Regions from separate parts of the Streptomyces sp. NPDC048255 genome, predicted to be linked through region 3. Evidence: riboswitches for the same ligand, from Rfam matches in the RefSeq annotation. Region 3 holds a riboswitch; each other region holds the start of a gene.
What was found. A riboswitch is a leader RNA that binds a small molecule or an ion and turns the genes downstream of it on or off. The one in region 3 is predicted to bind thiamine pyrophosphate.

Region 1 (3,268 bases), on a different contig from region 3:
GGTCGCGGCGATCGGCGAGAAGCCGTTCCGTGCCAAGCAGCTCTCCCAGCACTACTTCGCCCGGTACGCGCACGACCCGGCCGAGTGGACCGACATCCCCGCCGGGTCCCGCGAGAAGCTCCAGCAGGAGCTCCTGCCGGACCTGATGAACGTCGTGCGGCACATCAGCTGCGACAACGACACCACCCGCAAGACCCTGTGGAAGCTGCACGACGGCACGCTCGTCGAGTCCGTGCTGATGCGCTACCCCGACCGGGTCACCATGTGCATCTCCTCCCAGGCCGGCTGCGGGATGAACTGCCCGTTCTGCGCCACCGGCCAGGCGGGACTCGACCGCAACCTCTCCACCGCCGAGATCGTGCACCAGATCGTCGACGGCATGCGCGCCCTGCGCGACGGCGAGGTGCCGGGCGGTCCGGCCCGGCTCTCGAACATCGTCTTCATGGGCATGGGCGAGCCGCTGGCCAACTACAAGCGGGTCGTCGGCGCCATCCGCCGCCTCACCGACCCGGAGCCCGACGGCCTGGGCCTGTCGCAGCGCGGCATCACCGTCTCCACCGTCGGCCTGGTGCCGGCCATGCTGCGCTTCGCCGACGAGGGCTTCAAGTGCCGCCTCGCCGTCTCGCTGCACGCGCCCGACGACGAGCTGCGCGACACCCTCGTACCCGTGAACACGCGGTGGAACGTCCGCGAGGTCCTCGACGCGGCCTGGGAGTACGCCGAGAAGTCGGGCCGCCGGATCTCCATCGAGTACGCGCTGATCCGCGACATCAACGACCACGCCTGGCGCGGTGACCTGCTCGGCAAGCTGCTCAAGGGCAAGCGCGTGCACGTCAACCTCATCCCGCTGAACCCGACGCCGGGCTCGAAGTGGACCGCGTCGCGGCCCGAGGACGAGAAGGCCTTCGTCGAGGCGATCGCCCGGCACGGCGTGCCCGTGACCGTACGGGACACCCGCGGCCAGGAGATCGACGGCGCGTGCGGCCAGCTCGCGGCCTCGGAGCGCTAGATTCCGGCCAGCGCCGTCCGTAATCGGCCGCGGGGTACCCTGTGGCCGAACCAATTTCATATTCCGACAGGGGAGCGCCACAGCGCTGAGAGTGCGGGACCGTCAATCCGCAGACCCTCTGAACCTCGCCCCGGTCATTCGGGGTAGGAAGTTCGGTCATCACTCAAGCTGTTGCGCCCTGCCCGGCGTCCGCTCCTTCAAGAGCGCCGGGCAGGGCCGCGTCTTCTCCTGGTCATCCCAGGAGGAATCACCAGTGAGCACCACCACCAAGAAGATCGCGGGCGCCGCGCTCGCGGCCGCGCTGGGCGTCACCGCGCTCAGCGCCTGCGGAGGCGGCGACGCCAAGGACAAGCCCGCGGGCGCGAGCGACGCCCCGAAGTCCAAGACCGTCACGCTCGTCTCCCACGACTCCTTCAACGCGACCGAAGCGGTCCTCAAGGAGTTCGAGCAGCAGAGCGGCTACACCGTCAAGGTGCTGAAGTCCGGGGACGCGGGCGCGGCGCTGAACCAGGAGATCCTCACCAAGGGCTCCCCGCGCGGCGACGTCTTCTTCGGTGTGGACAACACCCTGCTCTCGCGCGCCCTCGACAACGGCATCTTCACGCCGTACGAGGCCAAGGGCCTGGGCGAGGTGAAGCCGGAGTTCCAGCTCGACAAGGAGCACCGGGTCACCCCCATCGACTCCGGTGACATCTGCGTCAACTACGACAAGGCGTACTTCGCCGAGAAGAAGATCGCCCCGCCGCAGACGCTGGACGACCTGGTCAAGCCCGAGTACAAGAACCTGCTGGTCACCGAGAACGCCGCGACCTCCTCGCCCGGCCTCGGTTTCCTGCTCGCCTCCGTCGGCAAGTACGGCGAGGAGGGCTGGAAGGACTACTGGAGCAAGCTGAAGGCCAATGGCGTCGAGGTCGTCGACGGCTGGGAGCAGGCCTACAACGAGCGCTTCTCCGGCTCCGCGGGCGGCAAGAAGGCCAAGGGCGACCGCCCGCTGGTCGTCTCCTACGCCTCCAGCCCGCCGGTCGAGGTGCTGTACGGCGAGCCGCAGCCGGCCGAGGCCCCGACGGGCGTCTCCACCGGCACCTGCTTCCGTCAGATCGAGTTCGCGGGTCTGCTGAAGGGAGCCAAGAACGAGGAGGGCGGCAAGGCGCTCCTCGACTTCCTGATCAGCAAGAAGTTCCAGGAGGACATGCCGCTCAACATGTTCGTGAACCCGGTGACGAAGGACGCTGCCCTGCCGGAGCTGTTCACGAAGCACGGTGTGGTGATCGAGAAGCCGGAGAACGTCACGCCGGAAACCATCGCCAAGAACCGTGAGCAGTGGGTCAAGGCATGGACCTCGCTCGTCGTGAAGTAGGCGGTACCGAGGAGTCGGGCACGGCGCCGGGGGGCGCCGCGCCGGGCTCCGGTACCGGCGAGGGCCGGCGGGCGGTCGCGGTGCGGCTCGCCCTGATGGCCGTGCCCCTCGCCTTCTTCGGGCTGTTCTTCGCCTATCCCGTCGCCGCGATCGTCGGCCGCGGCCTCAAGACCGACGAGGGCTGGCAGTTCGGCCGCGTCGGCGAGGTGCTGGCCCGGCCGGACATCGCCGACGTGCTGTGGTTCACCACCTGGCAGGCGCTCGCCTCCACCGCGCTCACGCTGCTGCTCGCGCTCCCCGGCGCGTACGTCTTCGCGCGCTTCGAGTTCCCCGGCAAGCAGCTCCTGCGGGCCCTGGTCACCATCCCCTTCGTCCTGCCGACCGTGGTGGTCGGTACGGCCTTCCTCGCCCTGGTCGGCCGCGGCGGACTGCTGGACGAGCTGTGGGGCGTCCGGCTGGACACCACCGTCTGGGCGATCCTGCTCGCCCACGTCTTCTTCAACTACGCGGTCGTCGTACGGACCGTCGGCGGGCTGTGGGCGCAGCTGGACCCGCGCCAGGAGGAGGCCGCCCGGGTCCTGGGCGCCGGGCGGTTCGCCGCCTGGCGGCGGGTGACGCTGCCCGCGCTGGCCCCGGCGGTGGCCGCCGCCTCGCTGATGGTCTTCCTGTTCACCTTCAGCTCCTTCGGCGTCGTACTGATCCTGGGCGGGCCCTCGTACTCCACCCTGGAGGTGGAGGTCTACCGGCAGACCGCGCAGCTCCTGGACCTGCCGACCGCCGCCGTGCTCACGATGGTGCAGTTCGCCGCGATCGGCGGGATCCTCGCCGTGCACGCCTGGACCGTGCGCAAGCGGGAGACGGCGCTTCGGCTGGTGGACCCGGGCCGCACCACGCACCGGCCG
Region 2 (3,268 bases), on a different contig from region 3:
CCCGGTTGGGCAGGCCCAGGTGCTCCTTGGGCGTGACGTAGCAGAGCATCGCGGTGCCCCACCAGGCGATCATCGCCGCGCCGATGCCCGAGGTGATGTGGTCGTACGCGGGCGCGACGTCCGTGGTCAGCGGGCCGAGCGTGTAGAACGGCGCCTCCTCGCAGATCTCCTGCTGGAGGTCGATGTTCTCCTTGATCTTGTGCATCGGGACGTGTCCCGGGCCCTCGATCATCGTCTGGACGTTGTGCCGCTTGGCGATGGTGTTCAGCTCGCCCAGCGTCTTCAGCTCCGCGAACTGCGCCGCGTCGTTGGCGTCCGCGATGGAGCCCGGGCGCAGGCCGTCACCCAGCGAGTACGTGACGTCGTACGTCGCGAGGATGTCGCAGAGCTCCTCGAAGTTCGTGTAGAGGAAGTTCTCCTTGTGGTGCGCCAGGCACCACGCGGCCATGATCGAACCGCCACGCGAGACGATGCCGGTCTTGCGGCGGGCCGTCAGGGGCACGTAGGGCAGCAGCACGCCGGCGTGGACCGTCATGTAGTCGACGCCCTGCTCGGCCTGCTCGATGACCGTGTCCTTGTAGATCTCCCAGGTCAGGTCCTCGGCACGGCCGTCGACCTTCTCCAGCGCCTGGTAGAGCGGAACGGTACCGATCGGGACGGGGGAGTTGCGCAGCACCCACTCGCGGGTGGTGTGGATGTTGCGGCCCGTCGAGAGGTCCATGACCGTGTCGGCGCCCCACTTGGTCGCCCAGGTCATCTTGTCGACCTCCTCCTCGATGGAGGAGGTGACCGCGGAGTTGCCGATGTTGGCGTTGACCTTCACCAGGAACCGCTTACCGATGATCATCGGCTCGATCTCCGGGTGGTTCACGTTCGCCGGAAGCACGGCCCGACCTGCGGCGATCTCCTCGCGGACGACCTCGGGGGAGACGTTCTCGCGGATCGCGACGTACTCCATCTCCGGGGTGATCTCGCCCCGGCGGGCGTACGCGAGCTGCGTGACGGCGGCGCCGCCACGGCCCCGGCGGGGCTGCCGGGGACGGCCCGGGAAGACCGCGTCGAGGTTCTTGAGGCCACCGCGCGGCGAGGTGTGCTTGATGCCATCGTCCTCGGGGCGCACGGGACGGCCCGCGTACTCCTCGGTGTCGCCGCGGCTGATGATCCAGTTCTCGCGCAGCGGGGCGAGGCCCCGGCGGACGTCCGTCTCGATCTGCGGGTCGGTGTACGGCCCGGACGTGTCGTAGAGCGTCACGTCCTTGCCGTTGGTGAGGTGGACCTGACGGACCGGCACCCGGAGGTCGGGGCGGGAGCCCGCCAGGTATCCCTTGTGCCAGCCCGGCTGGCGCTCGGTCTGGCCGTCGGCGTCCTGGCTGACGGCAGGCGTGCGTGCGTCCTGAATGGTCATGAGACCTGATCTCCCTACGCCGGCATTACCCGGTAACAGGTTCGGCGGTCGACGCAGCCTCTTCCCGTACGCATTTGTGATCGCGTACGGTGATCAGCGCCCTCTCAGCCCGGTGCTCCGAGCTCCCGCGTTGTGCAAAGGTGCCCCCACGCTAGCGTCATCTGTGGCGTGCTGAACAGTGGGCCCCCTCATCTCTTGCGATGATCTGCCAGTGACGTCCTCGCCGCAGCCCCCCACCGAGCCCAACGAGCCCACTGGCCACACGGGCCACGCACACTCAGGTCACGGACCTGCCTCAGGCCATTCCCACAGCCACAGCCACGGCCCGGCGGCACCCGTCTCGAAGCACCTGCGCAAGGTCATCGCGGCCGTACTGATCCCCTTCGCCACCGCCGTCCTCGTCGGCATGGTGGTGCTCTGGCCCGGCGGCGCCCCCGCACACGAGCGCAGCGGGGTCGGCTTCGACCGCCAGACGCAGCAGGGCAAGGTCGTCTCGCTCGAGCAGGTCGACTGCAAATCCGTGAACGCCGCGCAGGTGCCGCCCACCGGCGACACCTCCACTCCCGAGGGCCGTGAGGCCCAGGCCGCTCAGACGGGCGAGTGCAAGAAGGCCACCGTCGAGGTCGGCTCGGGTCCGGACAAGGGCCGCACCTTCGTCGAGATCGTCCAGCCGGGCGCACCACGGCAGTTGGAGAACGGGCAGGAGGTGGTGGTCGCCTTCGCACCGGACGCGCCGCGCGACCTCCAGTACTCCGTGGTCGACGTGAACCGCAAGCTCCCGTTGGCCCTGCTCGCCGCCATCTTCGCCGTCGCCGTCGTCCTCGTCGGCCGGATGCGCGGGCTGTTCGCGCTGATCGCGCTGATCATCAGTTTCGGAGTGCTGACCCTCTTCATCCTCCCGGCCATCCTGCAGGGTTCCAACCCACTGCTCGTGGCGGTCGTCGGAGCCAGTGCGATCATGCTCATCGCCCTGTACATGTGTCACGGCCTGACCGCCCGGACCTCTGTGGCGGTCCTCGGCACACTGGTCTCACTGCTGTTGATCGGCCTGCTGGGTTCCCTGTTCATCGACTGGGCCTTCCTCAGCGGCAACACCGACGACAACACCGGGCTGATCCACGGGCTCTACCCGGACATCGACATGAGCGGTTTGCTGCTCGCAGGCGTGATCATCGGATCGCTGGGCGTACTGGACGACGTGACGGTCACTCAGACCTCGGCGGTCTGGGAACTCCATCAGGCCGACCCGTCGATGGGGCCGCGCGCCCTGTACCGGGCAGCCATCCGGATCGGCCGGGACCACATCGCGTCGGTGGTCAACACCCTGGTCCTCGCCTATGCGGGAGCCGCCCTGCCCCTCCTCCTGCTGTTCTCGATCGCGAACAGCAGCATGGGTTCGGTGGCCAACAGCGAGCTGGTCGCGGAGGAGATCGTACGGACGCTCGTGGGCTCGATCGGGCTCGTGGCCTCGGTCCCCGTGACCACGGCGCTGGCCGCGCTGGTGGTCTCGGCCGACCGGCCGGGAGCCGCCGCCCCGGCCTCCGGGCCGGGGCGCGGCGGCCGGGGCCGGCGGCGCAAGCGCCGATAGGGGCGGCTCCGGCGCGAGGTTCGGGGCTCCCTCAGCCCGCGTTCTGCTCGTTCTGCCGGGAATCGGCGAGGATCTTGCCGAGCGCCTCGTCGAGGTTCTCCTCGAAGTCACCCAGATTGCGCTCCTGACCGAGCGGAACGATCCGGTCTGTGCGGTCGAGGAACGCGACGAGCGGCGCCGCGCTGGCGCGGAACAGGGCCCGGTCACCCCCGACCTGGAGCCGGATGTGGACATCGGACAGTTCCTCGGGCTGCGTGGGGGCGATGTGCACATCG
Region 3 (3,268 bases):
ATCGCCAGCGCGGCGTCGGACGCCGTGCCCGCCCCCGCGTCCAGGATGACCGGCACGGACGCCCGCTCCGTGATCAGCTCGAAGTTGTGCGGGTTGCGGATGCCCATCCCGGAGCCGATCGGGGAGCCCAGCGGCATGATCGCCGCGCAGCCCACGTCCTCCAGCTTCCGCGCGAGCACGGGGTCGTCGTTGGTGTACGGGAGGACCGTGAAGCCCTCGTCCACCAGGATCTCGGCGGCGTCCAGCAGCTCGACGCCGTCGGGCAGGAGGGTGCGCTCGTCCGCGACGACCTCCAGCTTGACCCAGTCCGTACCGAGCGCCTCCCGTGCCAGCCGGGCGGTCAGGACGGCCTCGCCCGCCGTGAAGCAGCCCGCGGTGTTCGGCAGGACCGTGATGTCCAGTTTCGCCAGTACGGACAGGACGGAGCCCTGGACCGTGGGGTCCAGGCGCCGCATCGCCACCGTCGTGAGCTCGGTGCCGGAGGCGACGAGGGCGCGTTCCAGGACGTCCAGGCTCGGGGCGCCGCCCGTACCCATGATCAGGCGCGAGGAGAAGGTCCGGCCGGCGAGGGTGAACAGGTCGTCGTCCACGGATGTCATCGTCAGCCTCCCTGGACCGCGGTGAGGATCTCGACCCGGTCGCCCTCGCCCACCGGCGTCGCGGGCCACTGCCCGCGCGGGACCACGGTCTCGTTGAGCGCGGCGGCGACGCCGGACGGCGCGGCGGTCAGGGTGGCGACCACGGCGTCGAGCGTGGTGCCGGCCGCGATCTCCAGCGGCTCGCCGTTGACGGAGATGGTCATGCGTACGACTCCTGACGTGCGGCGGAGAACCGGCGGGGGGTGAAGGGGCGGGCGATCCGGGGGAGTTCGCCGGTGGTCAGCAGCTCCGCCATCACCTCGCCGGTGAGCGGGGTCAGCAGCACCCCGTTGCGGTAGTGGCCGGTGGCCAGGTGCAGGCCCGGCAGCTCGGTCGGGCCGAGCAGCGGGGCGTTGTCGGGCGAACCGGGCCGCAGTCCCGCCCGGGTCTCGGTGAGCGGGAGTTCGGTGATGCCGGGTACCAGTTCGTGGGCGTCGCGCAGGAGTTCGTAGACCCCGCCCGCGGTGACCGTGGTGTCCCAGCCGAGTTCCTCGCTGGTGGCGCCGATGACGAGCTCGCCGTTCTCGCGCGGGACGAGGTAGACGTGGCTGCCGCGTACGACGGCCCGTACGGTCCGCGACAGGAACGGCGCGTACGCCGCCGGTACGGACAGCCGCAGGACCTGTCCCTTGACCGGCCGCACGGGGGCCAGGGCCTGCGGCGGTACGCCCGCCAGCCGGCCGCTCAGGGAGCCCGCGGCCAGGACCACCTGGTCGGCGGGCAGCTCCGTACCGTCGTCGAGGACCGCGCCCGCCGCCCGGTCGGCGGTGACGAGCAGCCGCTCGGCCGGAGCCCGGTGGATCACCACGCCGGCCCGCTCGCAGGCGGCCAGCAGGGCGGCCGCGAGCCGGCGCGGGTCGACCTGGTGGTCGCCGTCCACGCGCAGGCCGCCGCGTACGCCCGGGGCCAGCATCGGCTCCAGGCGGCGGCACTCGCGGCCGGTGAGCCACTCGGACTCCAGGCCGCAGCGGCGCTGGAGGGCGTGCAGTTCGCGCAGGTGGAGGCGGTCGTCGGCGTCGAGGGCGACGGCGAGGGTGCCGCAGGCGCGGTAGCCGATGTCCAGGCCGCCACTGGCCTCGGCGAGCTCGGCGGCGAATTCCGGATAGCGCGCGGCGGAGTCCAGGCCCAGTTCCAGCAGGGCCTCCTCGCCGTAGTGCAGCTCGGTGACGGGGGCGAGCATGCCCGCCGCGACCTGGGCGGCGCCGCCGCCGGGGGCCGGGTCGGCGAGTACGGTGCGCAGCCCGCGCCGGGCCGCCCGCCAGGCCGTGACGAGGCCGATGATCCCGCCCCCGATGACGAGGACGTCGGATCCTTTTCTCGTTCGAGATGAGTGCATGGGCGTCCAGCCCCTCCCTTCGCCGGCATGACCCGGATCAGGTTCGTACGGTCGGAGGCCGGCCAGCCTCCCTCTCAGCCCGGTGCGCCCGGACTCCCGCGATAGGTACGGTGGCCAGACTAACCGTTCCTAGAGACTGAGCGGGAGTAAGTCCTGTTGCCAGGACTGGTCTCTCTCAGCCGCGCGCCCCGGACGGTGTTGGGCGTGCTGGTTGCCCGCTTTCGCTCCGTGTCCGGGCTGCGCGCATCGTGTGCGGGGTCCGGGAACACGGGGTCGGGTTTCCTCACGTCCTCGGGTATCCGGTTCGGCCTGGACGGTCCGATGCCCGCGACGATCGCTCCGGTCGTCGTGGGGCGGTGCCGTCCGTCGCCGGATCGGGTGCCCGAGGGCGCGTCTGCCGATCGCGATGCTCGCGGCATCGTGCCGGGTCGTGGTGCGGTGGGGTGCTGACATGGGTTTTTGCCAGTGCTGGGCGCCCCACATGCTGGTGTACGCGGGATCGACCGCGACGATCGGCAGACCCCTTTCGGCTGCCATGGAGACGAGCCGTGCACGGAGTCTGGCGGTGGGGATGTCGGAGATCAGTTGCCGGAACTTCTTCTTCCGGCCGTGCTTCTCGCGGGTCTTCTCGTCGGTGAAGTCGAGGTCTTCGACGGCGATGGCCGTGACGCCGCACTGTTGTGCCCAGTGGAGGAGGCGGGTGATGGCGTAGCGGATCTGCGCGTCCCGGTGCTGGGTGGTCCCGGACAGGTCGTAGGGGAAGCGGTGCGGTTTACCAACGGGGTTTCCGTGGGGATCGAGTCGCCAGGCGGCGAAGTGATCGGCGTTCGTGTCCACGCCGACGATGCCGTTCGCGCGTGCCGCCGGGAGGGGGATGGTCTGGATGGTGGGGCGTGTCCAGGCGGCGTCCAAGTACCAGCGGCCGCGCGCGGTGTCGTAGTGGATGCGGTAGGCGACAGCCCGGTCCGTAGACGTGCGGTCGCGCCACTCCTCGCCCCGGTGGGGGAAGGCGACCCGTGCCGTGAGTGTGTACCGGCCGCGCGGGCTGTTGGCGTACCCGGCGAGCGGCGCGGGCAGCTTGATGCTGACCTCTCCCTCGGGGGTGACCCGGATGGTCTCGTTCCCGAACCTCTTCCCGGACTCGCCGTCGGCTGACAGGAACCAGCGGGCTGCCTCCCACCTCTCCCGCCACTCAGGTTCGGTGAGACCGGCCGCATCCAGGTGGTGGCGGGTGTTCGCCAGTTTCCGGCCTCCGCGCACCACCCGTACCCGGCCCGCCTCACGATCAGCCGAC

Region 1: it holds a riboswitch for thiamine pyrophosphate, as region 3 does, so the genes downstream of both, AB0D94_RS05540 (thiamine ABC transporter substrate-binding protein) here and thiO (glycine oxidase ThiO) in region 3, are expected to answer to the same signal.
Region 2: it holds a riboswitch for thiamine pyrophosphate, as region 3 does, so the genes downstream of both, thiC (phosphomethylpyrimidine synthase ThiC) here and thiO (glycine oxidase ThiO) in region 3, are expected to answer to the same signal.

What each region holds. Positions count from the first base shown of each region.
Region 1 is NZ_JBEZMA010000004.1:41,776-45,043, reverse strand. Features, by position in the region: gene rlmN (23S rRNA (adenine(2503)-C(2))-methyltransferase RlmN) at 1-1,009, shown strand, start outside; TPP riboswitch at 1,068-1,177, shown strand; gene AB0D94_RS05540 (thiamine ABC transporter substrate-binding protein) at 1,263-2,366, shown strand; gene AB0D94_RS05535 (iron ABC transporter permease) at 2,462-3,268, shown strand, end outside.
Region 2 is NZ_JBEZMA010000001.1:200,460-203,727, forward strand. Features, by position in the region: gene thiC (phosphomethylpyrimidine synthase ThiC) at 1-1,405, opposite strand, end outside; TPP riboswitch at 1,400-1,544, opposite strand; gene AB0D94_RS00955 (YibE/F family protein) at 1,584-2,993, shown strand; gene AB0D94_RS00960 (SsgA family sporulation/cell division regulator) at 3,025-3,268, opposite strand, start outside.
Region 3 is NZ_JBEZMA010000008.1:120,108-123,375, reverse strand. Features, by position in the region: gene AB0D94_RS10025 (thiazole synthase) at 1-599, opposite strand, end outside; gene thiS (sulfur carrier protein ThiS) at 602-802, opposite strand; gene thiO (glycine oxidase ThiO) at 799-1,974, opposite strand; TPP riboswitch at 1,972-2,084, opposite strand; gene AB0D94_RS10010 (IS200/IS605 family accessory protein TnpB-related protein) at 2,104-3,268, opposite strand, start outside.